Regions from separate parts of the Anoxybacillus andreesenii genome, predicted to be linked through region 1. Evidence: predicted binding sites of a transcription regulator. Region 1 holds the regulator's gene; each other region holds the start of a gene.

What was found. Region 1 encodes Rex, which represses fermentation and respiration genes when NADH is low (regulators of the CRP and FNR family bind a similar motif). Its sites were predicted from a motif close to TTGTGAAATATTTCACAA; they were not measured.
Region 2: a site for Rex is predicted at 2,663-2,680, ahead of J2S07_RS21350 (anaerobic C4-dicarboxylate transporter family protein). Genes of this name have one in related genera too.
Region 3: a site for Rex is predicted at 3,771-3,788, ahead of J2S07_RS08875 (formate/nitrite transporter family protein). Genes of this name have one in related genera too.

The regions. Positions count from the first base shown of each region.
Region 1 is NZ_JAUSTU010000036.1:4,559-16,428, forward strand. Features, by position in the region: gene J2S07_RS19995 (ABC-F family ATP-binding cassette domain-containing protein) at 1-722, opposite strand, end outside; gene moaC (cyclic pyranopterin monophosphate synthase MoaC) at 885-1,379, shown strand; gene J2S07_RS20005 (redox-sensing transcriptional repressor Rex) at 1,411-2,070, shown strand; gene J2S07_RS20010 (YdiK family protein) at 2,101-2,310, opposite strand; gene J2S07_RS20015 (CPBP family intramembrane glutamic endopeptidase) at 2,307-3,044, opposite strand; gene groES (co-chaperone GroES) at 3,347-3,634, shown strand; gene groL (chaperonin GroEL) at 3,697-5,325, shown strand; gene J2S07_RS20030 (hypothetical protein) at 5,749-5,889, shown strand; gene J2S07_RS20035 (cytochrome ubiquinol oxidase subunit I) at 5,903-7,243, shown strand; gene J2S07_RS20040 (cytochrome d ubiquinol oxidase subunit II) at 7,240-8,271, shown strand; gene cydS (cytochrome bd oxidase small subunit CydS family protein) at 8,284-8,391, shown strand; gene J2S07_RS20045 (response regulator transcription factor) at 8,978-9,649, shown strand; gene J2S07_RS20050 (sensor histidine kinase) at 9,651-10,652, shown strand; gene J2S07_RS20055 (ABC transporter ATP-binding protein) at 10,783-11,550, shown strand; gene J2S07_RS20060 (FtsX-like permease family protein) at 11,543-11,870, shown strand, end outside.
Region 2 is NZ_JAUSTU010000052.1:25-6,524, reverse strand. Features, by position in the region: gene J2S07_RS21365 (tRNA dihydrouridine synthase) at 1-334, shown strand, start outside; gene J2S07_RS21360 (inorganic phosphate transporter) at 377-1,375, opposite strand; gene J2S07_RS21355 (DUF47 domain-containing protein) at 1,392-2,009, opposite strand; gene J2S07_RS21350 (anaerobic C4-dicarboxylate transporter family protein) at 2,808-4,121, shown strand; gene J2S07_RS21345 (response regulator) at 4,340-5,299, opposite strand; gene J2S07_RS21340 (ATP-binding protein) at 5,306-6,337, opposite strand.
Region 3 is NZ_JAUSTU010000007.1:53,678-65,547, forward strand. Features, by position in the region: gene J2S07_RS08855 (ABC transporter permease) at 1-656, shown strand, start outside; gene J2S07_RS08860 (hypothetical protein) at 900-1,388, shown strand; gene menC (o-succinylbenzoate synthase) at 1,530-2,660, shown strand; gene J2S07_RS08870 (basic amino acid ABC transporter substrate-binding protein) at 2,824-3,636, shown strand; gene J2S07_RS08875 (formate/nitrite transporter family protein) at 3,819-4,628, shown strand; gene J2S07_RS08880 (basic amino acid ABC transporter substrate-binding protein) at 4,804-5,625, shown strand; gene J2S07_RS08885 (amino acid ABC transporter permease) at 5,704-6,360, shown strand; gene J2S07_RS08890 (amino acid ABC transporter ATP-binding protein) at 6,357-7,079, shown strand; gene J2S07_RS08895 (LytA/YqiH family protein) at 7,223-7,648, shown strand; gene J2S07_RS08900 (PTS sugar transporter subunit IIA) at 7,682-8,215, opposite strand; partial or broken gene nagE (N-acetylglucosamine-specific PTS transporter subunit IIBC) at 8,204-9,565, opposite strand; gene nagA (N-acetylglucosamine-6-phosphate deacetylase) at 9,861-11,054, shown strand; gene nagB (glucosamine-6-phosphate deaminase) at 11,056-11,778, shown strand; gene J2S07_RS08920 (GntR family transcriptional regulator) at 11,828-11,870, shown strand, end outside.

The sequences.
Region 1 (11,870 bases):
ATATGAAGCCTTGAGATTTCATATACTTGGTTGACCACCTTATCTAGAAAATAGCGGTCATGAGAGACAATCAAAATGGCGCCCTCATAGCCTTGCAAATAGCCTTCGAGCCAGGACAATGTTTCAATATCCAGGTGGTTTGTCGGCTCGTCCAAGATTAAAATATCAGGCTTCTTGAGCAACAGCTTCCCAAGGGCTAACCTAGTCTTCTGCCCACCGCTTAGGCTTGAGATTTTGGTTGAGTAGTCAAAGGTGTGAAACTTAAGTCCATGTAATACAGAACGGATATCTGATTCATATTGATAGCCACCATTTTCTTTAAAGGTAACCTGAAGAATATCGTAGTCCTTGAGGATGCGCTCGTATTCTGAAGGGTTAGTATAGACGGATGGGTTAGCCATTTTTTCTTCTAATTGGCGCAATTGTTTTTCCTGTTCTTGTAGGTCCTCAAAGACAGTCAGCATTTCCTCCCAAATGGAGCAATCCGAATCTAAGCCCGTATTCTGTGCTAAGTAGCCGATTTCCACATCCTTTGGTTTAATGATTTCCCCTGATTCATAGGAAAGCTGTCCTGCTATTATTTTGAGAAGGGTGGATTTACCTGCACCGTTTCGTCCAACGAGGGCAATGCGGTCACGAGTTTGCACTTCCAGCTTGATATTCGTTAAAATGGGATCAGCCCCATATGATTTTGATAATTGATTTACCTGCAATAAGATCATCGTTTTCACCTCAGTATTTCTAGCAATAGTGTAACGTACAAAAATGGGAACGGCAATAAAAGAAGGTTATGGGCGGTATTTAAAAATCTTTTGTGAAAGTCATAACAATGTTTTCACAAATCTGTCAAAATAGTGTATAGTTTGAAGTGAGGTGTATAGAATATGGCTGAATTTACTCATTTTAACGAAGAAGGCAGAGCCAAAATGGTCGACGTTAGTGATAAAAAGGAAACGGTTAGGACCGCAATTGCTAGCTCAAGTATTACGGTAAATAAAGAGATATATGACCAAATAACCAACAATACAATTAAAAAAGGGGATGTCCTAGCCGTCGCACAGGTGGCGGGAATTATGGCCTGCAAAAAGACTGCAGATATTATTCCAATGTGCCATCCGATTCCGCTAACAGGTGTGAACATTACCTTCAGATGGGAGCGAGAGAATGAAAATTATCGTCTCATCATTTTGGCCTCAGTCAAAACAAAGGGAAATACAGGAGTAGAAATGGAAGCGCTAACGGCTGCGTCGGTCTGCGCCTTGACGGTTTACGATATGTGTAAGGCCGTTGATAAAGGGATGGTCATCGGAAAAACCTACCTCGTTGAAAAAACAGGTGGAAAAAACGGTGATTTTAGAAGAGAGAATGAGATTTTATAAGCTAGACTTATGATAGGGTGGGGGAAATAGGATGAGTAATGATACAGTGAAAATTCCTCAGGCAACAGCAAAAAGGCTGCCGTTATACTACCGGTTCTTAAAGAATTTACATTCATCAGGGAAGCAGAGGGTATCATCTGCGGAGCTTAGTGAAGCGGTAAAGGTAGACTCTGCAACGATTCGTAGAGATTTTTCGTACTTTGGAGCATTAGGGAAAAAGGGTTATGGGTACAATGTGAACTACCTATTGAGTTTTTTCCGTAAGACACTTGATCAGGATGAGTTAACAAATGTAGCCCTAATAGGGGTTGGAAATCTTGGAACGGCCTTCTTAAATTATAATTTCCTCAAAAACAATAATACAAAGATTGCTGTTGCCTTCGATGTAGCTGAAGATAAAGTGGGCACAACCATCGGGGATATAACTGTTTTTCACATGGACGATATGGAAAAAGTGATCAAAGAAGAGAACATCACGGTCGCTATCTTAACCGTTCCTGCTCAGTTCGCCCAGTCGATTACAGATAGGCTGGCAAAGGTAGATGTAAAAGGGATCCTTAATTTCACACCAGCAAGGCTAACGGTTCCTCCGACAACACGAGTCCATCATATTGACCTTGCAGTTGAATTGCAGTCATTGGTCTATTTCTTAAAGCATTATACGGTGGATGAGGAAGAAGTAGTGGAATAAAATGAAATGAAATGAGCCTTTTTGAAGGGCTCATTTCTTATTTTTCTGGATAGATTTAAGCTTAAAATGGAAGAAGACCATGCGAAGACCGCCTCCTATATCAAAGGTGGCTAAGAGAATGAGCAGGTAGGTAAAAAAGCCCCATTCCCCAGTTTGCTGCAGGTTTTGGATGGCGAAAAAAGTAAAAAATAAGCCAAACACAATATATAGAATTCCTGAAAACAAGGTAGACTGTCTCATAGGAAAAAACCTCCAATGAAGCTTTGCACCTTGTCGGCTTCTCGGAAAATCCGTTCTATGTCTTCTTTATATACGGATTGGACGAGTACAACAAAGGTATTCATAGCGACATGTGCACAGATTGGCACAATGATTCGTTTTGTTTTGATATAAAGAAAGGCAAAGGTAAAGCCCATTGCTGAATACAAAAGTAAGTGTTCAGGCTCCATATGCGCCAGGGCGAAAATAATGGAGCTGATCAAAGCCGCAATGAAAAAATTGAACTTTTTATAAAGTGAACCGAACAATATTTTTCGAAAGACAATTTCTTCAAGAATGGGACCAATAACAGAACTTACTAATACAACAATAGGAAAAGACTCAATAAGTGAAAGAATTTGCTGTGTGTTCTCCGAGCCCAATTCAATCCCCAGCCATGTTTCAATATTTGCGGCTAGGCTCTGGGAAAATAAAGCAAGAAACACACCTAAGATCGCCCAGACCGTTGACTGAGTCACGGATGCAGCGTTTCGATCGGGTATGGGGTTTTTCCATTCATTTTTCAACAGTAATAACACAATAAGCAAGGTGACAGCAAAGCTAAAAACGATCCAAATCGCAACTGAATATATGGCCATGTCTTCCAAACTGTGTCCCAATAATATGCCTGCAAAAGTGACACCTGGCACACCCACAAAGCTTGAAAGATGCATCCCCATGTAAGCAACTAATATATACCAATATTCCTTTTTCAAAATGTGATTCCCCTTTAATAACTATCTCAACATGCACTATAACCCATTCTACTAGTAAAAAGATGATAGATACAAATTTAAATTATAAAAAAGTGTATGGCTGGATAATTTTTCAACTTCTGTATATACTTTGAAAGGTTGTGCAAAAAAAGATGTTAGGATAGCAACAAAAATTAAGGAAAATTTTACGCATGATACTTGCAAAAAATTTAGGAATTCATTAATATAATAAATGTGTTAGCACTCATGAGTATCGAGTGCTAATAAAAAATTACATATTTTATTTGAGGAGGTTGTTTCACTTGTTAAAGCCACTAGGAGATCGCATTGTTATTGAGTTAGTTGAATCGGAAGAAAAAACTGCAAGCGGTATCGTTTTACCGGACTCAGCGAAAGAGAAGCCTCAAGAAGGAAAAGTAGTAGCTGTAGGTACAGGTCGTGTTCTAGACAACGGTGAGCGAGTTGCTCTTGAAGTTGCTGTAGGCGATCGAATTATCTTCTCAAAGTACTCTGGTACAGAAGTGAAGTACCAAGGAACAGAGTATTTAATTTTACGTGAAAATGACATCTTAGCTATTGTTGGCGCCTAAGATATTAATTTAGATTTTTTTGTAAGTATTAGATAAAACGATCATTTAGGGAGGTTTTCAATATGGCAAAAGAGATTAAATTCAGTGAAGACGCTCGTCGCGCGATGCTTCGCGGAGTAGACGCTCTTGCAGACGCAGTTAAAGTAACCCTTGGACCTAAAGGACGCAACGTCGTTCTTGAGAAAAAATTCGGTTCTCCACTAATCACTAACGACGGTGTTACCATCGCTAAGGAAATCGAATTAGAAGACGCATTCGAGAACATGGGTGCGAAGCTTGTTGCTGAAGTTGCGAGCAAGACAAATGATGTGGCTGGGGACGGAACTACTACAGCTACAGTTCTTGCTCAAGCGATGATTCGTGAAGGCTTAAAGAACGTAACTGCTGGTGCGAACCCAATGGTGATTCGCCGCGGTATTGAAAAAGCTGTTGCAACTGCAGTTGAAGAGCTTAAGGCGATTTCAAAGCCAATCGAAGGCAAAGAGTCCATTGCACAGGTTGCTGCGATTTCTTCTGCTGATGATGAAGTAGGTCAGTTAATTGCTGAAGCGATGGAGCGTGTAGGCAATGACGGTGTTATCACAATCGAAGAATCAAAAGGCTTCACAACAGAACTAGACGTAGTGGAAGGAATGCAATTTGACCGTGGTTATGCATCTCCTTACATGGTGACTGATTCTGACAAAATGGAAGCAGTTCTTGAGAATCCATATATCTTAATTACGGATAAGAAAATTGGAAGCATCCAAGAAATTTTACCAGTACTTGAGCAAGTGGTACAACAAGGCAAGCCATTATTATTGATTGCTGAAGATGTTGAAGGGGAAGCTCTTGCAACATTAGTATTAAATAAACTACGTGGTACATTCAACGCAGTAGCAGTTAAAGCTCCTGGATTCGGTGACCGTCGTAAAGCAATGCTTGAGGATATTGCAATCTTAACTGGTGGTACAGTGATCACAGAAGATCTTGGTTTAGAATTAAAATCTGCTAGCATTGAGCAGCTTGGCCGTGCCGCTAAGGTTGTTGTTTCAAAAGAAAATACAACAATCGTTGAAGGTGCCGGAGAGTCTGATCAAATCGCAGCTCGTGTGAACCAAATTCGTGTTCAAATGGAAGAAACTACTTCTGAGTTTGACCGTGAAAAGCTTCAAGAGCGCCTTGCTAAGTTAGCTGGTGGTGTTGCCGTTGTTAAGGTTGGAGCTGCAACTGAAACTGAGCTAAAAGAACGCAAGCTTCGCATTGAAGATGCTCTTAACGCAACTCGTGCGGCAGTTGAAGAAGGAATTGTATCCGGTGGTGGAACTGCATTCCTTAACGTGTATAAAAAAGTGGCTGAGCTTCAAGCAGATGGCGACGAGCAAACAGGTATCAACATTGTTCTTCGTGCCATTGAGGAGCCAGTTCGCATCATCGCTAGCAACGCTGGTCTAGAAGGATCTGTTGTGGTTGAGCGCTTAAAGAACGAAGAGATTGGCGTTGGCTTCAATGCGGCTACAAACGAATGGGTAAACATGATCGACGCTGGTATCGTTGACCCAACTAAAGTAACTCGTTCTGCACTTCAAAACGCTGCATCTGTAGCGGCTATGTTCTTAACTACTGAAGCAGTAGTAGCTGACAAGCCAGAACCAGCAGCACCTGCAATGCCTGATATGGGCGGTATGGGTGGAATGGGCGGCATGATGTAATCATACTCGCATCCCTGGAATAACAGGGGATGAATTTTGTGTAAAAGTGTAATTTATACAATTATTTACCAAAATGGATGTTTTCGTAGAAATCGCTGACTTTTACGGAAACGTCCATTTTATTAGTTTAATGTATTAATTTTGAAACACTTAGTTTTATTTATTGCTAGACACTTTACGGGTTGAACCATTACTTTGCACTAACACTATTTGATTAAATTATCCATAAATTACTATTCTCTAAAAAGGGTTAGCGTAAAGGTAATACTAGTAATAAGAATATTTAACCCTTCTACTTTTTGGTAAAACACGGGTCACTCTTAAACAGGAGTAATCCGTGTTTTTTTACTGTTTAAAGGATAAAATTTGGCAATTCGCACATAATAATATCGTTATATCAATAGAAGATAAGGATGAATTAGGATGAAACAAATGGAAAAAAATACACAACATAAAAAGAGTGGTGCCATGTATCAAAGTCAAGAAAGGAAACTAGTCTGGCTGAGCTTTGTTGTAGCAGCAATTATGCTTTTATCCATTATTGGCAGAGTTTTTGGAGGATAAAGGAGGGAAATGTTTGATTAATGAAGAGGCAGTTTATTACAGTAGAATCCTAACAGAGACGACATTATCTTTCCATATTATTTATGCTACGTTAGGGGTAGGGATACCTCTCATGATCATGATTGCCCACTGGGTGGGAATAAAGAAAAATGATGAACATTACATCCTGCTTGCTAGAAGGTGGACAAGAGGGTTTATTATATCGGTTGCTGTAGGGGTTGTTACCGGTACAGCAATTGGGTTACAACTCTCATTATTATGGCCGAAATTCATGGAGTTGGCGGGGAATGTGATTGCTTTACCATTGTTTATGGAGACGTTTGCGTTTTTCTTTGAAGCGATATTTTTGGGGATCTACTTATATACTTGGGATCGTTTTGAAAATCAACGAAAGCACTTATTATTATTAATCCCCGTTGCGATTGGAGCATCGTTTTCTGCAGTATTCATTACGATTGTAAATGCATTTATGAATGCCCCACAAGGATTTGATTTAATTAATGGAGAGCTAGTGAATGTCAATCCAATCAAGGCAATGTTTAATCCAGCGATGCCTACTAAAGTATCCCATGTCGTTGGTACAGCCTTTATGACATCGGCATTTGTTCTTGCATCTATTGCTGCGTTTCGTTTGTTAAGAGGCTCAAACCATATTTACCATAAAAAGGCACTCTTATTAACCATGAAGGTTGGTTTAATCTTTTCACTGACTTCATTAATTGTTGGGGATTTATCTGGAAAATATTTAGCAGAATATCAGCCAGAAAAGCTTGCGGCAGCAGAATGGCATTTTGAAACTAGTGAAAGTGCTGAACTTATTCTGCTTGGATTTATGAATGAGGAAGAAGAAATTAAATATGCATTGAAAATCCCGTATGCATTGAGTATCCTTGCACATGGATCACCGACAGCAGAAGTAATTGGTTTGGACCAGTTTGCAGAAGAAGATAGACCTCCATTGTATATCCATTATTTGTTTAATATCATGGTTGCAATAGGGATGCTGATGATTGGGGTATCCTTGTTATACATTATTAGTAGAGCTAGAGGGTGGTCCTTTGTCGAATTAAAGCCGTATCGGTGGTTAATTGTTTGTGGTGGACCATTAGCTATTATCGCAATCGAAGCGGGTTGGTGGTTAGCGGAAGTAGGTAGACAACCGTGGATTCTTCGTGGGATCATGCGTACGGCAGAAGGAGCAACTACGAGTAATGATGTGGATATCATGTTGCTTTTATTCTGTGGTCTCTACTTAGTTCTCGGTATTGGTTCGGTGGTTGTTTTGAGTAGAATGTTTCGGAGGAATCCAGTTGAAAGAGAATTGAAGGAACGAAAAGGAGATGTACATACATGAATGTTAACCTAGAGATTATTGGCATTATTGTACTCTGGACATTTCTATTCGGCTATATTATTGTAGCATCCATCGATTTTGGCGCTGGTTTCTTTAATGCATATGGAATCTTTACTAAAAAGCAACATATTCTTACGAAAATTATTCAGCGATATTTATCCCCTGTTTGGGAGGTAACCAATGTTTTTCTAGTTTTTTTCTTTGTTGGGATTGTTGGATTTTTTCCGAGTACAGCATTTTACTATGGAACGACATTATTGGTTCCAGTTAGTATTGCGGTTATCCTATTAGGGATTCGTGGTTCGTATTATGCGTTTGAGACGTATGGAGCACGTTCACATAAGGGATATGCTTTCATGTATGGTTTGTCAGGTTTATTACTTCCAGCTGCACTTTCGATTGTATTAACTATTTCGGAAGGTGGTTTCATTTCTATTGTAAATGGAAATCCGGTTCTTGATTATTGGACCTTGTTTACTAGTCCTCTTACATGGAGTATTGTCGTGTTGAGTCTATCAGCTGTATTGTATATTTCCGCTGTATTTTTAACCTGGTATGCGAATAAAGCGAATGATACACTTGCGACTGAATTACTTCGGCGTTATTCATTAATTTGGGCATTACCTACCATCATTACAGCAGGGGGAATTATTTATGAGCTAGCATTTCATAATGTGGAGCATTATGAGCAGATTTTATCATTATGGTGGATGTTTTTGATTTCTGCATTATTATTTATAGGGACAGTATGGCTGCTCTGGAGACGAAAAAATTATGGTGTGGCTTTTAGTTTGCTGATTGGTCAATTTGCGTTTGCGTTTTATGGCTTTGGGATATCTCATTACCCTTATTTACTCTACCCGCATCTAACGATATATGATAGTTTTACGAATGAGGCAATGGCGATTTCTCTTATTATTGCCTTCATTGCAGGCCTAGCTCTGCTAATACCTTCCCTGTATTTATTGTTAAAACTATTCCTGTTTAATAAAGATTATGTTAGGGGAATATCAGAACATGAGCATTGAGGTGATTCTAGGATGGATGAATTTCTAATATTTGTCGCACCGTTTTTAGTGATCATAACAGGGATTTTGCTGTCGTTCTGGTGGGTACTTAAGGATGAGATTGTTAAAAAGGAAGAATAATAATCTAGACAAATAGAAAAATTTATACATTGAATATTTAAATTCATATTGAATTAGCAAATAAATGGGAAGGTAGACATATCCAAAACCGGTCTTAGACATAAATCCGTTTTTTATTTTTAGTTTTTAATTGGATGAATGGGCTGCATGATGATAATGATTTTTAAGTGATTCGCTAACATTAGGTATATAAAAGAGGTTTCTTATAAGTTCACTGAACTTTTGCGAAGCTTCTTTTTTATTTTATGTTAATGTGGAGCTACAGGCTTTTCGTTATATGATCATCGGAATGCCCGAGTCTATCCTAGATTTGTTCGAGTGATAAACCCTTCTCGGCTTATTCCTATTAGGGACATTTTGTAGAATAATTGTAGCTTTGATTGTAAAATAAAAATAATTAAAGTGGCGAAATAGCAGCGGTTAAATGAAAATTCATTGTTATTAAAGAACAAAGGCATCCTATTCTATGACCTTTCGGTTAGGACAAAAATCGAATGGTAGTGAAGGTACAAATCCCTTTACATCACGTCGATGTATATAGCAAAGGGCATTTAATTAAAACATACGGACGAGTGGAGCTAAAAATATGTACAAAATATTCATTGTAGAAGATGATATGGTCATTGCAAGAACGGTAAAGAATCACCTTCAGTCGTGGGGATTTGAAGTGGAATATGTTTCTGATTTTCAGAATGTCATGACATATTTTGTTTCTTTTGATCCGCAATTAGTTTTATTGGATATCTCCCTCCCCTTTGTGAACGGGTTTACCTTGTGTCAAGAGATTCGCAAAGTTTCCAAGGTACCGATTATTTTTATCTCTTCTGCTTCTGATAACATGAATGTTGTCATGGCTATTAATTTGGGCGGGGATGACTTTATTGCCAAACCTTTCGACCTGACGATTCTTACTTCCAAAGTACAAGCATTACTTCGACGCACCTACGATTTTACCGGACAAACAAATTTGCTGGAACACCGTGGGGCTATCCTCAACTCAAGTGATGCAACCATTACCTTTAACGGCCAGAAAATTGATTTAACCAAAAACGACCTAAAAATTTTGCATGTTCTTCTTGAAAATAAGGGTAAAACTGTTTCAAGGGATCTTCTAATGATGCGGCTATGGGAAACGGACAGTTTTGTTGATGATAATACACTAACGGTAAATATCAATCGTCTCCGAAAGAAATTAGAAGCAATTGGACTCAATGATTTTATTAAAACAAAGAAAGGACTCGGCTATTTGGTGGACTAAGATGAATAAACATAAAGAAAATTTATTTCTTCTCTATTTACATAAAAACTGGAAACCGATAGCCTTGTTCTGCCTTTTTATCCTATGCTTTACCATCGTTTTTTCGCTTAGTCATCACCCCCTCGACCCCATCCTCTACTCCTTCCTTTTATGTTCTTACATTGTCCTCGTCTTTTTTGTTGTTGATTTTATAACATTTATAAAGAAATACAAAAAGCTAAAAAACGCTGAAAAAACCATTATGGTACAAATCGATCAATTGCCTGCCCCAAAGAATGCAATTGAACAGAAATATCAAGAACTGCTGCAAATTTTATATAAAAATAAGATCGAATTGACCGTTCAAGCTGATAATAAACAGAAAGATTTAGTTGATTATTTTACACAGTGGACCCATCAAATCAAAACACCGATTGCGGCCATGCGGCTCCTTCTTCAATCGGAACAAAAGGAGCAAACGGCCGAATTGGAATTGGAATTGATTAAAATTGAACAATATGTTGAATTTGTTCTGCAATATCTCCGTTTGGAAAGTATGTCCAATGATCTTGTTTTTAAGAAATATGAATTAGATGATATCATCAAACAAGCCATCCGAAAAAATGCCAAAATGTTTATTCGAAAAAAAATTAGCCTGAACTATTCGGATGTTAACTTGACCGTATTAACGGATGAAAAATGGCTACTCTTTGTCATAGAGCAAATTCTATCCAATGCTTTGAAGTATACAAAAGAAGGTTCCATTTCAATTTATAGGAAGAATAAACGACTGATTATAGAAGATACTGGTATAGGCATTCAAGCGGAAGATTTACCACGTGTATTTGAAAAAGGCTTTACTGGATTTAATGGTCGTGCCTTTAAACAATCTACAGGAATTGGTTTGTATCTTTGCAAGCAAATATTGACCAAGCTATCCCACGATATAACCATTGAATCTGAGGTAGGAGTAGGAACAAAGGTTATGATTGATTTGGAAACGAAGGAAATCGGGGTGGAATAATATCGGGACCGATTCAATCTTACATTATTGTAAGATTGAGCTCTTTTTTGTAAGCAAAAGCTATGTCTGTGTGAATGAAGCCATTGCTATACTGAACATGTAGTTAAATGAAGAGACGGAGGAATTTCACATGACATTACTAGAGGTGAAAAATTTAAAAAAGGTATACACAACTCGGTTCGGTGGCAATCATGTTCAAGCACTTACAGACGTTAGCTTTTCAGTGGAAGAAGGGGAATATGTTGCGATTATGGGTGAGTCCGGTTCCGGAAAGACGACTCTATTAAATATTTTAGCTGCTCTTGACAAACCGACTAGCGGAGAAGTTTTACTAAATGGCAAAGATATCGTATCAATTAGTGAAAAAGAAATTTCTGCCTTTCGCCGGAAAAATCTCGGTTTTGTTTTTCAGGACTTTAACTTACTCGATACATTTTCATTGCAAGACAATATCTTTTTACCGCTCGTATTGTCCGGTACATCATACAGGGAAATGAGTAATCGTTTAAAGCCGCTTGCCGAAAACTTAAGGATTAAAGATATTTTGACAAAATTCCCATATGAAGTTTCTGGCGGTCAAAAGCAGCGGGCAGCGGTTGCGAGAGCTCTCATTACGAATCCAAAGCTCGTTCTTGCCGATGAGCCGACCGGTGCGTTGGATTCACGTGCCTCTGATGATTTACTGCAGATTTTCTCACGGATTAATCAAGGAGGCCAAACGGTTCTTATGGTGACCCATAGTACAAAGGCCGCCAGCCACGCAAGTCGCGTTCTGTTTATTAAAGATGGAGCCGTGTTTCATCAAATCTATAAGGGTTCCTTATCCAATGAAGCGATGTACCAAAAAATCTCCGATACATTAAACATCATTGCAACGGGCGGTGATAGAAATGAGTAGATTTTTCTACATTAAACTTGCCCTAACCAATATAAATAAACACCGGAAAACGTATATCCCTTATATTCTTACATGTATCAGTACCATTGCTATGTTTTACATGATGCATTTTATGTCTGGAAATCCAGGTCTGAATGAAATGTCCGGTGGCGATTCTTTGATTATAATCTTAAATTTAGGCAATATTGTCATCGGGGTCTTTTCAGTTATTTTCTTATTCTATACAAATAGCTTCTTAATTAAACGGCGAAAAAAAGAGTTTGGTCTATTCAACATTCTTGGAATGGAGAAAAAGCATATTTCCAGAGTGATTGTTTGGG
Region 2 (6,500 bases), on a different contig from region 1:
AAAGCTTGCCAATGAATATGGTGTTGATGGGGTCATGATTGGGCGTGGTATTTTCAATAATCCATTTGCCTTTGAAAAAGAACCCAAGGACCATAGTAGTAAGGAATTGCTTGATCTCTTAAGATTGCATCTGGACCTCCATGATAAATACTCAAATTTAGAGCTGCGCTCATTCAAGGCTCTTCATCGCTTTTTTAAGATCTATGTTAAAGGATTTCGAGGGGCGAGCGAATTAAGAAATCAATTAATGAGCACAGAGTCAACAGATGAAGTACGTGCGATGCTTGACAACTTTGCGTCAAAGAATCTTGATGGAATAGGGGTACTTGAATAAAAAAGCCCTCCCCCGAAAATGAATAGGGGGAGGGTTTCTCTGTCAAAAGAATAAATCAAGAATGAAATAGGATATTGCTGCAAGAGTAGCGGAAATAGGCAAGGTAATGACCCATGTAATGAGCATCCTTTGCGCCGTGCCCCACTTAACTCCTTTTAGGCGATGGGAAGCACCGACTCCTAGAATGGATGAAGAAATAACATGTGTTGTGCTGACAGGCATGTGAAGAAAGGTTGCGCCAAAGATTACGGCGGCTCCCGTCAAATCAGCTGCGACCCCAGTGACAGGGCGGATTTTCATGATTTTGCCGCCGACGGTTTTAATAATTTTCCAACCACCCATGGCGGTTCCTAATGCCATCGCAAGTGCACAAATAAATTGAACCCAGAGCTGAATATCATTGGAACTTTGATAATTATTGACGATCAAAGCCATTGTAATAATTCCCATCGCTTTTTGTGCGTCGTTGGTTCCGTGAGAGTATGATTGCAAAGCAGCGGTGGCAATTTGGATGCGCCTAAATCGTTTGTTTGTTTTCGGCAAATTACTATTTTTGAAGACCAATTTAATAATGCTATAGACGATAAACCCTACTCCGAATGCAAGTAGCGGCGATAAAAGGAGCGCCTTAATAATGGCAATAAATCCACTATAATTTAATGTGTTGAATCCAGCAGCGGCAATAGCAGCACCGGCGATGGCTCCGATTAACGCATGGGATGAGCTGCTTGGGATCCCATAGTACCAAGTGACTAAATTCCAGATGATCGCAGCCACTAATGCTGCAAGGATCACGGTCGATCCATTTTCTAGAGTAAAGGGATTGACGATATCCTTCGTAATGGTTTTTGCCACCCCTGTAAATGTCATGGCACCGACAAAGTTCATCACGGATGCCAATATAATCGCATGTCTTGGGCTGAGTGCTTTTGTCGAAACGGATGTTGCAATCGCATTCGCCGTATCATGAAATCCATTAATAAAATCAAATACGACCGCAAAAACGACAATTAATATCGTAAGGATAAGGATTGTATTCATGCTCGTTGGTTACTCCTTATGCATTTTTCATAATAATTGCTTCAAATATATTAGCGACATTCTGACAGTAGTCAGCCACTGTTTCAAGCTCTTCGTAAATTTCCTTATATTGAATAATTCGAATCGGATCCTTTTCGGTTTGGAATAAATGTTTAATCGAAGTCCGCAGAACCAGATCACATTTAGATTCATAGTCTTTTATCTTTATCGCATGCGCTCTTATTTCTTTCAGCTTCTTTTTCGATAATAAATGAATCGCAACCTCAATTTCTTCGGTACATTTTTGGATGGCATCAACAAACTGCAGCATATATTCATCAGCAGATGTGATGGAATACATATCAAATAAGGCAGCCGTACTTTCTAAGCCATCGAGGACATCATCCATATTCATTGCTAGTGCTAGAATATCTTCACGCTCAATCGGCGTTATAAACACATTATTCAAATCCTGAATGACTTGGTGAACAAGAGAGTCGCCTTTTTTCTCATAGTCTTTCATTTTTTCAAAAAAAATAGCTAAATCCTCTGTATTCCTTAACTTATAGTCGGAAAAATAATTCATACTCTCTGTTAAGTTCGCAGATATATTAGCCAAATGAAGATAAAATTGATCCTCTTTTCTCTTAAACATCTTCCTGTTCTCACCTCGTAAATTAATAATCGAGCTTTTCAAATAATAGCTTATTTTGTCGAAAGTTAATAGGAGATTAATGAAAAATTTACATAAACTTTACAATCGAAAATGCTAGTTTTGTATTGATTTAAAGAGGAATATATGTTAGCAAGAAAAGAAAATTGGATTAATAGCTTAAATAGTTGGGAGTTTCCATCTGAAGGCTTTGATCCGTATCCAAAACGATTATTTATTTTTGGTGGACTATTGTCCCCGTTTGCACCACAAAAAAACTCTTCAGTACCCTTCACTTTTATTATAAGGCTGTTTTCGCACGGATTGTGGTTCTGGAATGTCCTTAATACCGGCCATTCCGTTTCATACTAGGCGTGCGATACGCATAGATTGAGTAGCACTTTTCTCCGTTGTTTCTAGAGATAGTCTGCATCAAATACCGTTTTGTCTAATTATTTTTTGGTCAAAAGCAACAATGTTTGAGAAAAGAGCCTATAATAAAGTCTGACAAAAATTTGTATTATTATAAAACGATGTATTTTCTTGTAACTTTTTGTAGATTAATTTGTACCATGAAATAGAAAATACAAAGGAAAAAGAAAGAGAACTCCTTTAGTAATTCAACCAACTTTTTTGAGAAAAATTTTTAACACAATTTGTGAATGTTTTCACAGTTGTTAACCCTGAAGGAAGGTGGAAAATGATCGGTTGAAAATGAAATAATTTTTACTCTTTAAACAAATTCTGAGTAGAGACGATTAGATATTTCCAAAGTTCACAATCAGATTGGAGGTAACTTATATGTTTTGGCTTCAATTTTTTATCCTGCTTGCATGTATCTTTATAGGTGCTAGGTTAGGTGGGTTAGGGTTAGGAGTTATGGGGGGAGTAGGATTAGCCATCCTCACATTTGTTTTTGGTTTAGAGCCAACATCGGCACCTATTGATGTTATGCTAATGATATTGGCGGTTATTACTGCGGCTGGTGCCTTACAGGCTTCAGGCGGTATGGAATACCTTGTTCATATAGCAGAAAAGGCATTACGAAAAAATCCTAAATATATTACCTTTATCGCACCAATAGTTACTTATATTTTTACATTCTGTGCAGGTACGGGCCATGTGGCTTACTCCGTATTACCAGTTATTGCTGAAGTTTCTCGGGAGTCAGGTGTCCGCCCTGAAAGACCAATGTCGATTGCGGTCATTGCTTCACAGCAAGCCATTACTGCTAGCCCAATATCAGCGGCTACTGTAGCATTGCTAGCATTATTAACGGATTTTCAAATAACTTTACTTGATATATTGATGATTTGTATTCCATCTACATTTATTGCATGTATGATTGCAGCATTTGTAGTTAGTAAAATGGGTAAGGAGCTTCCAAACGATCCAATTTATTTGAAAAGGTTAGAAGAAGGTCTTGCACCAATTAAAAAAGATAAAAAAGCATATGAAGCAACCACTGCTTCAAAACTATCGGTTTCATTGTTCCTCTTAGCTGCGATATTAGTAGTACTTCTTGGTTCATTTGAACAATTACGCCCAAGCTGGGTGGTCGATGGAGTAGTTACTCGAATGTCAATGCCAGTAGCAATTGAAATTGTTATGTTGACAATCTCCGCTCTTATCATTATTTTCTGTAAGCCTAAAGTGGATGAAATTGTTTCAGGAAGTGTGTTTAAAGCAGGTGCAGCAGCAGTTGTAGCTATTTTTGGGATAGCTTGGATGGGTGACACCTTCTTTAAAGGAAATGCTGAATTTATTAATGGTTCAATTGCAGATCTTGTTACTGCAGCACCATGGTTATTCGCAGTTGCTTTATTTGCTCTATCCATTCTTCTTTATAGCCAGGCAGCAACCGTTAGAACCCTTGTGCCTTTAGGGATAACATTAGGAATTAATCCTGCTTTATTAATTGCAATGTTTCCAGCAGTAAATGGTTACTTCTTTATTCCTAACTATCCAACTGTTGTTGCAGCGATAAACTTTGACCGAACAGGAACAACTCGTATTGGGAAATATATTTTAAATCATAGCTTTATGGTACCAGGACTAATTGCTACCGTTGGTGCCATTGGAATTGGTATACTATTAAGTTCTATCTTATTATAAGTGTTGAACTGCAACAATTAACTATATTACTTGCTTAAAGTAAGCTAACCAACAATATAGTACCACTAGTAATTCCAAACATGATATTATAATAAAAATTTTAGCCCTTTCTATCCAAAGTGGATGACAGGGCTTTTTCAAGTTAAAAATGCATTAGTATTTGTGAATAATTTCACAAATACTAATGCAAAAGTTTATCTTTTTTTAAATTTGCTCCATTAGTTTTCTTTGGCTTCTTTTGCTTCTAAATAAAAGACTTCAATGAATTTTTTTACATTTAATCTGGATGGAACATTGTGAGTCTTTTTTCCATCTAGTTCTAGCATTTTCATTCTTACCTGAGTAAAATCAAAGAATTTCGATGCATACTTTTCAAAAATAGGGTTTCCATAGTCCGTTAATCCAATGGAAGCTAGATTATTTAAAGCTTGATGAATGGCTCTTCGTACTCTTTGCTCACTTGCTTTTGCTTCCTTATTAATACAGTTTTTGTTATTAGAGGAACTACAGTGTTCTAAGGCAACTTGCTCAAAAAGCTGTTTAAGAGAAGGAAATTGGAACTTATCTTTACAGTTAACTTCTAATTTAAATAAGTATTCAATAATATTTAATAAATCATAATACCCACTTTCACCAACAATTCCTAGTTCCATTAGGATCGTATTTCCGCTATGGGCAATTCCAGAAGTATGAACTTCATGCTTAATGACGGATGTCATATTAGACTCAATTGGTTTTTCCGTTATGCTGCTGTGATGAAAATTTGTCAAAGAAATTAATGATTGCTGGATATTTTTAATGGATTTTTCTTGTAAATAGTGCTTTATCTCATTTTGAATGACACTAACAACTTCGTATTTATTAATTGGTTTTGTAATAAAATGGTCAATTCCAAGTAAATATGCCTCTGCAACTGTATCCTTCTGATCAACCTGAGAGATCATAATGATTTTTCCTTTAAAATGGGGAGTAATGGCTCTAATCGTTTCTAAACCATCCCTTTCCTTCATTAATAAATCAATAAGTAGGATGTCAATATTTTTGTTGTTTAATAGCTCACAATCAACGTCGATTCCATCTTCTGCTTCTCCTTCAACGGTGCCCAGCCCTTCGGAAATAATGATTTCTGATAACATAGCTCTAACTGCAAGGGAATCATCTACAATAAAAAATCTCATTTTTTATCACCCCGTACTATTTATAGTATTTATCGGTAGTTGAATTAAAAAAGTCGTTTGCTTCTGTTTTTGATTAGAAGTAAGATTAATCTTCCCATTTAAGCCTTCGATTACTTCTTTTATATGTGAGAGTCCTATTCCGTTAGATGCAATTCCTGACAAATCATATTTAGTTGTATAACCAGGCTCAAATACGAGTGTTAGTTTATTCTCTGGAATTCCTGGTCCGTTGTTTTGAACCTTAAAAATTACATTTTGCTCGTCCTTTTCTACTAAAATAGTAACAGTTCCACTTTCTTGAATGGCTTCTATGGAATTAGTAATTAGGTTATTAATAAGGGAGAGAACAATAAAACAATTATAAGGTGGATGCTCTCCTAAAATATTTATTTCAAAATGTATATCCTTTTCTAGCATTTTTGCATATCGGCGATTACATTGGATGGCTACATCAATAATTTCTTCGATTGTTAGCAAATCAGTTGATAGTTTTTTTACTTTAAGCCTCGACAAACCAGAGTAGATCCTTTGATGATCTTTTTTTATTTCGTGAATTTCTCCGGCAATATTAAGGGCTGTTTTTGCGTATTGATTATTTTCTTTTGCGAGATTGCGGTATAGATCATAGCAGGCTTTCGTAGTATTTTCAGCGTTTTTCATCGACTTCTTTAACTGCACCATCTCTACAAATAAATCAGAAACTAGAACCAGCATTTCTTCATTTCTATTTCTCTGAAATGCCTCTGTAATATTTGCTTCCCGTAAGAGAAAGAAATTAAAGAACCCTAAAACAAAAAAGCTGCGAACAAAACTTATAAGAAATATAATTAAGAAATTATTTAAGGAAATCCATTCTGTGGAAAAATAATGTCTAATTGATACCTCGGTTACATTAGCGATATTCTCAATCATCATTCCAATAAAAACAATAAATACGGGCTTGTTATAGAATTTTTTTGTTTTAAAAAGATAGAAAAATAAACCGTATACAAAATAATAAAAGAACACAGGTAAATGATAAAAAAATTCCTCAATCAAATTAACTTGTCCTGGTCCTAAAACAGGTAGGAATGTACGAAAAATAACAACAGATAACCCAACAATAAAACCCGCTTGTAAAGGTTTTATTTTTTTTCGTAGAAAGAAAACCCTACGCTAGGCGTAGGGTTCTGGAAAGCTTATAGCGATGTATTAAAAAAAT
Region 3 (11,870 bases), on a different contig from region 1:
CAGGAGTCATTCTCTTTTCGATTGTCATTACAGGAATGATGATCTTCCAAAGCGCCTCCCAGGAAAAGAAGGAAAAGGTAGCTGAAATTGTCCTCTCATCGTTGACACCAGAAGAGCTTATGAATGGGAAAATTATAGGTTATTTCGGCCTAGGGATTGTCCAGGTGTTTGTGTGGCTGTTGTTCGCCATTCCGATCATCATGTGGCGCTTTGATTTTCCGGTGATGGAGTATCTTCTAGTTCCTGAGACTCTATTGTTGCTCCTGATTGCCATTGCAGGTTATCTTCTATTTGCGGCGATTTTTGTGGGGATTGGAGCAACAGTAGAAGACATGACAGCCACGAGTAATTTTCAGGGAATGGTCATGATGCTACCGTTTTTACCAGCTGCCATCATCGGGCCGGTCATCGCCGATCCGAGCGGTATGATTGCAAAGATTGCATCTTATTTTCCAATTACCTCGCCGGCCATATTACTTGTTCGACTTTCTGCATTAGAGGAATGGCCATGGATGGAAATTATCATTTCCCTTGTTGTTCTTGCCCTTAGCATTTGGTTATTTATGAAGCTTGCCGGGAAAATATTTAAGACAGGTATTTTGATGTACGGAAAAAATGCAACTCCACAGGAAATATGGAAGTGGCTACGGCAGTAGCTTAGTACTGATAGTATTTTTTTAAAGATAGGATTATTGCTAACTTGCACTTAGAATCGAGCTATTCTAAGTGCATTTTTACTCTGTTCAGCTGAAACTTGCAATTCCAAATAGTCGTTTGGGAATGAGGACAAGTTCAGTAATCGGTACTCACCCAGCTTTTCAAAATTAATTCCTGCTTTTGTAAAAGCATTGGAAAAAACATGGTTAACATATATAATAAAAATTGGGGCGGTGAACCGGATGGACAACCAAAAAGTGTTAGAACTAATTTTGACTAAACTTGATCATTTAGACAAAGGACAAAAATCCTTACAAGAAGAATTAACGGGTATGAAAACGGCCATCAGTGATTTACAACATGAAACAAATGGAATGAAAACGGCCATTAGTGATTTGCAACATGAAACAAATGGAATGAAAACTGCTATTAGTGATTTGCAGCATGAAACAAATGGAATGAAAACGGCCATTAGTGATTTGCAACATGAAACAAAGGAAATGAAAACGGCCATCAGTGATTTACAACATGAAACAAAGGAAATGAAGACTACACTTGGTAACTTGCACCAAGAGACATATATAGGATTTAAAGAAATAAATGACAAACTTGATTTATTAACAAAGCAAACCAGCAACGCAATTATTGAACACCATTCGAATGAACTTTCCTTTTTGAGCGAGAAGGTTTTTTCATTAGAAAAAGAATTGTATATACTGAAGAAAAATTAAAGCACTGGGTAGCTCAGTGCTTTTAATCATTTTATTTTTGCTAGAATTTTTTGTGGACATTTACAATCATTATTGAACGATCGCCAAGGCATTCATTAGCAAAATAAAGTAAAATCCTATTGAGAACAGGAGAGTTTCAATATGTCAGTTAGTCCAATCCAAGTCCAACAAATCATCCTACACCACCTAAAAATGCAATTAAAAAGTCCATTCTCCACTAGTTTTGGAACCATGCAAGATAAGGAGTTTTTTGTCATCGAGATGATCGATGAGGATGGTATCCGTGGATACGGCGAATCAGTGGCCTTCGTTAGTCCGTGGTATACGGAGGAAACCGTCAAGACAACTGAACATATGATGGTAGATTTCCTTATTCCTTTGCTATTTCAAGCTCCGATTAACCATCCCGATGAGGTATCTGCTCGGTTTTCTGTTATAAGAAGAAACAATATGGCAAAGGCGGCGCTAGAAGGGGCTGTGTGGGATCTCTATGCGAGGCGGCAGAACCAATCTCTTGCCCATTGCTTAGGGGGAACGAAGCGGGAAATTGAAGTCGGAATTAGCATTGGGATTCAGCCATCCACAAAAGATTTACTTCAAGTCATCGAAAAATCTCTTTTGGAAGGGTATAAGCGAATCAAGATAAAAATCAAGCCCAATCACGACATAGATGTGCTAAGAGAGGTAAGGAGGGAATTTCCTCATATTCCCTTAATGGTTGATGCTAATTCAGCCTATACATTAGAGGACAAGGAATATTTGAGAAGATTTGATGAATTTAAGCTGTTAATGATTGAACAACCATTAGGCCATGCCGACATCATCGAGCATGCGAGGCTACAAAAGGAGCTGCAAACACCTATCTGCCTCGATGAAAGCATCTATTCACTAGACGATGTGAGAATGGCGGTTGAATTAGGCAGCTGCAAAATCATCAATGTCAAAATTGGTAGGGTCGGCGGATTAACGGAAACAAAAAAAATTAATGATTATTGTAAAAAACATGAAATCCCCGTCTGGTGTGGTGGAATGCTCGAGGCAGGAATTGGAAGAGCCCATAACATTGCGGTGACGACGCTAGACCAATTCATTTTACCAGGGGACACCTCGGCCTCAAATCGATATTGGCAAAAGGATATTATTGAGCCAGAGGTTACAATGGACCATGGTATGATCAAAGTACCAACTGGGCCGGGGATCGGATATAACATTAATTGGCAGGTATTAGAGGAATACCGAATAGATAGACGGATATTTAGAAGAGAGCGGTAGAGAATTATCTATCGTTCTTTTTTATTAGTCCGTATTCATATATATACACTATTATCATAGATTAATAATATTTTTAAAAAATATATTGCATAAATAATCATATATAAGTATAATTACAAACATATCATATCGGTAACAAAAACAAGAAAGGAAGAAAAAAATCATGAAAAAAATAACAAAACTGAGCTTTTTAATGATTTTTGCCCTTGCCATGATTCTATCAGCATGTGGCACAAAGGAAGCAGGTAGTAATGCCGGTGGAGACGAGAAAAAGACACTTAAGGTTGTAACAAACGCCGCCTATGCTCCAATGGAATATATGGAAGGGGACAAAGTGGTAGGTTTTGATGTTGACTTGATTAAGGCAGTAGCAAAGGAAGCGGGCTATGAGGTAAAGGTAGAGCATACTGGTTGGGAATCCATGTTTGTAGAAGTTACAGATAAGATTGCAGATCTAGCTGTTGCGGCTATTACGATTACAGATGAAAGAAAAGAAGGCTATGACTTTTCTGTCCCATACTATGCATCATCGAATATGATTTTAGTACCCAAAGGTAGTGATATTAAAAGCGTCGAAGATCTAAAAGATAAAGTCATTTCTGTTCAAAACGGAACGACTGGACAAGAAGCAGCTGAGGCGATTTTAGGGGAAAACAGCAAAGATATTAAGAAATTCGAAGATATTAACTTAGCCATTCTAGAACTCATGAATGGTGGTGCTGATGCAGTAATTGCGGATAAACCAGTTCTTGAGGGGTATATAACTAATAATCCAGATCAAAACCTAGCAGTGATTGGAGACGAAGCAGCATTCACAAAGGATTATCTTGGCATTATGTTCCCTAAAGGGAGCGAGCTTAAGACCAAATTTGATGAAGCAGTTAATAAACTCATGGATAATGGAAAGTTTGCAGAGATTTATCAAAAATGGTTTGGAAAAGATCCAGATATTGACGATTTGAAGGCACAGCAATAATGAATAGGGAATTGCGTGACACAAAAGAAGTTGCGCAATTCTCCCCAAAAATAGCCATCGATTGTGGAAGCTCTTCATAAAACATACTAAAAATGTTCACTGACATTCTGAATAATTTCCCCTACAATGAGGATATGTGAATTAAATCACATAAATAATTTGATTGGAAGGAAAGAATTTAGATGTCTTATTTCAAGCCAGAAGAAATTTCAGAAATCACGATAGGTTATGGAGAGAAGAAGGCTAGTTATCCATTTATAAAATCACTTATTCTAGGATTTCAGGCAGGAGTTTTTATCTCTCTTGGCTATTTACTCTATATTCGAGTTACAGCCCCATTATCAGAAGAACTTGCTGGATTATCGACGATTCTAGGGGCCTCCGTCTTCCCAATTGGGTTAATTTTAACCCTTATTGCTGGTGGAGAGTTGCTCACAGGAAATATGATGGCAGTGCCGATGGCCCGGCTAGCTGGCAAAATTCAGACAAAGCAATTGATTCATAATATCATCCTTATCACTATAAGTAATTTTATTGGAGCAATCTTTGTTGCCTATTTCTTTGGGCATGTTCTTGGTCTTACGGAAACTGGTCCTTTCCTCGGGAAAATGCTATCCATCGCAGAGCATAAACTAGATGGAACCTTTCTCCAAATGTTTATATCCGGAATTGGCTGTAACTGGCTCGTAGCCTTGGCAGTTTGGCTTTGCTATGGTTCGGATAATGTATCTGGAAAGATCATTGGAATTTGGTTTCCGACCATGACCTTCGTTGCAATTGGATTTCAGCACGTTGTCGCTAATATGTTTGTTATCCCTGCAGCGATTTTTGCCGGATACTTGAGCTGGCTGGATTATTTGAGAAATTTTGTTCCTGTATTTTTTGGGAACTTGTTTGGAGGAGCCATTTTTGTTGCTATGCTTTATTGGATTGCTTTTCAATCAAAGAAGCACGAGCGTGAACCGAAAATACACAAACAAAAGGTCAGCTAGCGAGTGATAGCATGATCATCCATTCTCCCTCATAAAATAGGATGTCAGTAAATTTTGATATAGTAGTTTGTTCATAGATTTCTTGTTGCAGGAACAAAATATCGAAAGTATAATGATGTTATATCAGAATTTATAGAAAATTTTAAAATTAATAATATTTAGAGGGGGAAAATGAGTGAAAAGGCTATCAAAGTTGGGTTTAGTTTTGATTTTGGGTTTTGTGCTACTCCTTTCTGCATGTGGTACTAGTGAAACAGGATCGAAGGACTCTGGTAAATCTGGAGGCGATGAAAAGAAAACTCTTAGACTCGTAACAGATGCAGCTTATTCACCAATGGAGTATATGGATGGGGACAAAATACTTGGCTTTGATATTGATTTTGCCAGAGCGGTAGCCGAGGAAGCCGGCTATGAATTGAAAATTGACCATGTAGGCTGGGAACCACTTTTTGTGGAGATTGACGGTAAAAATGCCGACTTGGCAATTTCCTCTATCACGATAACAGACGAACGAAAGCAAACATATGATTTTTCGGTTCCTTACTATCTTTCAACGAATGAGATTCTAGTTCCAGAAGGAAGCGAAATTAAGAGCGGTGCAGATCTAAAGGATAAAGTTGTCGCAGTTCAAATAGATACGACTGGTCATGAGATTGCAGCTTCAATTCTAGGCGAAAATCACAAGGACATCAGGCCGTTTGAGACAACGCCAATTGCTATTCAGGAGCTATTGAGCAATGGAGCGGATGCCGTTATTGCAGATAAGCCAGTAGTTGATGAGTATGTTAAAAATAATGCAGAACAAAAATTAATCATTATCACGGATGACAGCTTTGAACAGGAATTTTACGGATTGTTGTTCCCTAAGGGTAGCAAGCTAGTGGAAGAATTTAATGAAGCGATCAACACATTATTTGAAAATGGAAAATATGTCGAAATATATAAGAAATGGTTTGGAGAAGAACCAGATATTGATGCTCTTAAAGCTCAAAGCTAGAGATAGGTTCTTACTCAAAATTGCGTAACCGTTAAAAAGAGTTACGCAATTTTTTTTCAGGAGAGGTGAAGTAAAGATATGGATTTCAGGTTTGACTTAATTATGGAATATTTACCTTTCTTTTTAAGAGGTACATTATATACAATAGGTATTTCCCTATTAGGAGTTATATTTGGAACGGCGCTCGGGTTATTGATCGGTCTTGGGAAGATGATGAAAAATAAACTTCTCGCCTTTCCATTTCTCCTTTACATTTCCTTTTTCCGTGGCACTCCATTTATTGTGCAAATTTTTATCATTCACTTTGGGGTGGTTCCAGCGATTATTGGAACGACAAATGGGATTGCCGCTGGTATTATAGGTCTATCCTTAAATTCGGCAGCTTATATTGCAGAGATTTTCCGTGCGGGGATTCAATCAATTGATCGTGGTCAAATGGAAGCGGCTCGCTCTTTAGGCATGACACATACTCAAGCCATGCGACACGTCATTTTACCACAAGCCTTTAAGAGAATGATTCCACCGCTTGGAAATGAGTTTATTGTTCTATTGAAGGAATCGGCGATCACGGCGCTAGTTACTGTTCCAGAAATCATGTACTGGGGTCGTGCAATGCAAGGTAAATATTATAGAGTATGGGAGCCTTACTTAACGGCAGCGGTCATCTATTTTATTTTAACATTAACAATTAGCTTCCTATTAAGCCGTCTAGAAAAGAGGTTAGCAACAGAATGATTAAAGTAGAAAAATTGAAAAAGTCGTTTGGTGCTAATGAGGTGTTAAAGGATATTAATGCCCATATTAAGCAGCAGGAGGTTGTCGTTGTGATTGGGCCATCAGGGTCTGGCAAATCGACATTTCTTCGATGCCTAAATCTCTTAGAAACAATTACAGCTGGGCATGTTCTAATAGAGGGTGTAGATATTACGGATAAAAAAACGGACATCAATAAGATTAGAACGGAAGTGGGTATGGTATTCCAGCAATTTAATCTATTTCCACATAAAACGGTGTTAGAAAATATTATGCTTTCTCCGTTAAAGGTGAAGAAGGTCGAAGTAAGCAAGGCGAAGGAAAAAGCGCTAGAGCTTTTAAGAAAAGTGGGTCTTGAGGATAAAGCCAATGCCTATCCTGATTCCTTATCTGGTGGGCAGAAACAGCGTGTGGCGATCGCCCGGGCCCTTGCCATGCAGCCGAAAATTATGCTCTTTGATGAACCCACTTCGGCGTTGGACCCAGAGATGGTCGGTGAGGTTCTAGAGGTTATGAAGCAGTTAGCCCGGGAAGGAATGACGATGGTTGTCGTGACCCATGAAATGGGCTTTGCCCGCGAGGTTGGGGATCGGGTTCTTTTCATGGATGGTGGTTATATTGTTGAAGAGAACGTACCGAATGAGTTGTTTGATAACCCACGGCACGAACGAACCAAAGCTTTTTTGAGCAAGGTGCTATAAAAGATAATAGCAGAAGACTATCTAGCACTAGTATTGTTCTTATGGGACCGAGTACATTATGTGTATTTGGTTTTTTTCTTGGGCAAAATATTGCTGTAACTTTCTGAAAGAGGACACGTCTAAAAGGATGAGGTGATAAAAAAATGAAAAAACAATTATTAATGCTTCTAACTGCAATTGCTTTACTTATGATGACTGCTTGTGGAACGGCAGATACAGATAAGAAGGTAAATGGGTCAGACGAAGGAAATGGGTCTAGCGAAGCCGTAAAGGATAATGAAGACGAGGGAGTAGAAGACACGGACACGGATGCAGACAAAGAAGAGGAAGTAGAAAAGGAACAAGCTACTGAGACAGACGTTGAGAAGATTCGAGAAGAAGCTGCTTTCGTTGGAATGATCGATAATAATTCTATCGAGGTCAACACCGAATTTGAAACGATCGTTTTACGAACTTCAGAGGTTAAGGATGTAGATTTTGGAGCCATCGAAGAAAATGCACATGTTATTATTGAATACTACAAAAACAAAGAAGGTCAAAATATACTAACGGATATTGAAGTAAAATAGAAAAACTCGCCAATATGGCGAGTTTTTCCCTCTTTATTCTATCGATAATACCCCGCTATCGCCTTGCTTTACACTACCTTGTTTGTTCAGGTTCAACTTCGTTAAGTTTGTAAAAATGACAGGTGTAACGATGGAAGGAGCAGAATTCTTAATAAACTCCATATCAAATTTTAGAATTTCCTGTCCTTTTGAGACTTTATCTCCATCTTTGACAAGAGCAGTAAAGCCTTCTCCATTTAACTTCACCGTGTCTAAACCAACATGAATGAGGATTTCATAACCCTGTACAGACTTAATGCCAATTGCATGCTTTGTTGGGAAGACATTCAAGATTTCTCCATCAACTGGAGAGACGACTGATCCTTTTGTTGGAATAATAGCGAAACCATCCCCCATCATTTTTTGTGAAAAGACGGGATCCTCCACATCTGTAATAGGAATGATTTGTCCTTCAATCGGCATCACAAAGTCATTGCTGCTTAATGATGTTAATCCCGCTTGCGCAGAAGGAGCTGTCATTTCAGGGGCAGTAGGTAGATTTGCACCTTTTCCATCTAATCTCTTCATCGCGTCAGCAACGAATTCCACTTCCGTTCCAACGATAATTTGAAGGTTTGTCTTATTTAATTTCATTACTCCTTTGGCACCGTGTGCTTTTAAGGAAGAATCGTCCACCTTGTCCATATCCTTCACATTTAGGCGAAGGCGAGTAGCACAGTTGTCTATGACCGTAATATTATCCTTTCCACCAATATCATGGATAAAATAGTTGGCCATTTGTTCATATTTGTTATTTCCAGCAACAAATAAATCTTCTTTTACTTCTTCGACATCATCCTCACGGCCAGGTGTCTTTAAATTCAAAGCTTTTATTAGTGCATAGAAAACCACAAAATAAATCACGGCATAGACTAAGCCAATCAATAATAATAACAAAGGCTTTTCGGCAATGTTAAAATTCAGTAAATAGTCAATTCCCCCAGCTGAGAATGTAAATCCATCGCGAATTCCAAGAATGGAGGTAAGCCATAACGAAAGTCCTGTCAAGATGGCATGTACACCATATAGTAATGGAGTAATGAACATGAATGAAAATTCAATCGGCTCAGTAATTCCTGTGAGGAAAGAGGTCAAAGCTAGACCGATAAACATACCTGATACAGCTTTTCTCTTTTCGGGTTTTGCGGCAGCAATGATCGCGAAAGCTGCTGAAGGAAGACCAAACATCATAACAGGGAAGAAGCCGGTCATATATGCCCCTGCTGTTGGGTCACCAGCGAAGAAGCGGGCAATGTCCCCAGATTTTCCTGCATATTCTCCAAACTCAAACCAGAACAGACTGTTTAATACGTGGTGAAGACCTAAAGGAATTAATAAACGGTTCAAGAATCCAAACAGACCAGAACCGATGGCTCCTAAACCAATAATCCAGTTGCCCAGTCCATCGATAGCCGCTTAAACCGGTGGCCATGCAAATCCGGCAATGCCTGCGATAATAACCATTGAAACCGAAGTTACAATTGGGACAAATCTTCGACCGCTAAAGAATCCGAGCCATTCAGGAAGCTTCACATCATGATAGCGATTATATAAAAGTCCGGCAACGATACCAGAGATAATTCCACCAAGGACCCCCATATTAATATCCTCGTTTATAGCTCCAGCACCATTCGTTAATACTAAATAACCAATCGCACCAGCTAGTGCTGCGGCACCGTTACTATCCTTTGCAAACCCCATTGCAACCCCAATTGCAAAAATCAAAGCTAAATTTGAAAAAACTGCATCTCCTGCTTTTGCGATGAAGGCAATATCGAGTAAATCTGGTTGCCCGAAACGAAGCAGTAGTCCCGCTGCAGGTAGTACTGCGATCGGCAACATTAATGATTTTCCAATTCGTTGTAAAAAACCTAACATAGCTGCTCTCTCCTTTTGAAAAAATGTAATGATGTGAAAGCGGTTTTTTGAACAGCATATCATATCATTCATTAAATATAGATGTCTATACCATTTTTTAAGTTTATTTAACATAAATAGTAGCTAGCACTTTACATATTTGTAGTAATATTCCCAGAATACTTCTCATATCAATTGGTATAGACAACTATTCCTTGGGGATGCTAAGATAAAACTCATAGAGTATTAAATGTTCGCAAAGTAGCGTTAGCAGAAAATAAAAGCTTGGACAATTATACGAAAGGATGAATGATCAATGAATGGTAATAATAAACCTATTTTGCTTAAGGGATGTCAAATTTATTTAGAGGGATTACAAGTGGAAACGGGATATATCAAGATAATAGAACAAAAAATAGTCGACTTTGGCCCAATCGATGAGTTAATAGAAGAAGAGCAATTTGAGGTAGTTGAAGTTCCGTCGGGCTATAAAGCCGTGCCAGGCTTCATCGACGTACATATTCATGGGGTGAATGGTGCCGATGTAATGGATGCCACAACAGAGGCGCTTACTCTCATGTCAACTACACTTCCTGGAGAAGGAACAACTAGTTTTCTTGCGACCACGATAACTCAAAAGCCTTCAGAAATCGAAAAGGCGCTCGTAAAAGTAGGTGAGTACATGAGTGGAGAGCAGGAGACCGGACAGGCAGAGATACTGGGAATTCATCTGGAAGGTCCATTTGTAAATAAGAAGAGAGCAGGTGCTCAGCCGCTTGAGCATATTATCGACCCTAACCTAGATGTTTTCAAAAAATGGCAATCATTATCACAAGACAGAATTAGGATTGTCACTTTGGCACCCGAACAACCAGGTGGTTTGGAGATGGTTCGTTATTTGAAGGAAAATGGGATCGTCTCATCCATCGGTCATTCCGATGCGACATTTGACGAGGTCGATGAAGCAATCGAGGTAGGAGTCAATCATGTCACCCATTTGTTTAATCAAATGAGGGGTTTGCATCATCGAGAGCCTGGGGTTGTTGGAGCAGCTTTTTTGCGTGATGAATTAATCACTGAAATCATTGTTGATGGAATTCATGTTCGACCAGAAATGGTGCAGCTTGCTTACAAGCAAAAAGGAAGCAAGCGAATGATTTTGATAACAGATTCTATGCGTGCCAAGTGTTTGAAAAATGGACACTATGATCTAGGTGGTCAAGACGTGACAGTCCAAGATGGAAAAGCAGTTCTTCATGATGGAACCCTTGCAGGAAGTATATTAAAATTGGGAAACGCTGTAAAAAATATGATGGCCTATACCGACTGCTCACTTGAGAATGTCATTGAGATGGTTTCCACTAACCCAGCCAAACAATTGAATCTCTATGACCGAAAAGGAAGTATTGCCAAGGGCAAAGACGCTGACATCGTCATCCTTGATGAAAATCTAGATGTTTTTATGACATTTTGTCGAGGAAAGCTTGCCTATATAAAGGGGGAAAATTGAAATGAATTTGATCGAAGTAAAAGATTACGAAGAAATGAGCGAACGGGCTGCAAGATATATCATTGAAAAAGTTCGTCAGGCAAAGACACTCAATCTCGGTCTTGCTACTGGAGGAACACCTGTCGGGACATATAAGAATTTAATAGCCGATCATAAGGAAAACGGTACCTCCTATCAGAATGTTACAACCTTCAATCTAGATGAGTACGTTGGACTCTCGGGAGATGATCGAAATAGCTATCGTTTTTATATGAATGAAGAGCTTTTCAGTCATATCGATGTTGTTCAGGCAAATACCCATATTCCACGTGGCGATGCCCCTGATATGCAACAAGAATGCCTCAATTATGAAAAGCTAATAGCGGAACATGGTGGCATTGATTTGCAACTATTAGGAATTGGAACGAATGGTCATATCGGCTTTAATGAACCGGGGACTTCATTTGACTCTGCCACTCATCTAGTTGATTTAGCTGAATCTACAAGAGAGGCAAATGCAAGATATTTCTCCAGTCTTGCTGAAGTGCCAACGAAGGCGATTACAATGGGGATTGCCACCATTATGAAAAGCAAGGAAATCCTCCTTCTTATTTCTGGTCAAAGCAAAAGAGAGGCTCTCTCCAACCTTCTGCACGGTGAGGTGAACGAAAACTTCCCTGCTTCTGCGCTAAGAAATCATCCTTGTGTTACAATTATTGCAGATAACGCTGCCATCGGAAAATAATAGTTGGTTTACTTTGTAGTTTTAAAAGAAAGGATGCTAGTTGTGGAGCATGATTAAGAAGAATTCCCCTATTCCTATTTATTATCAGCTTG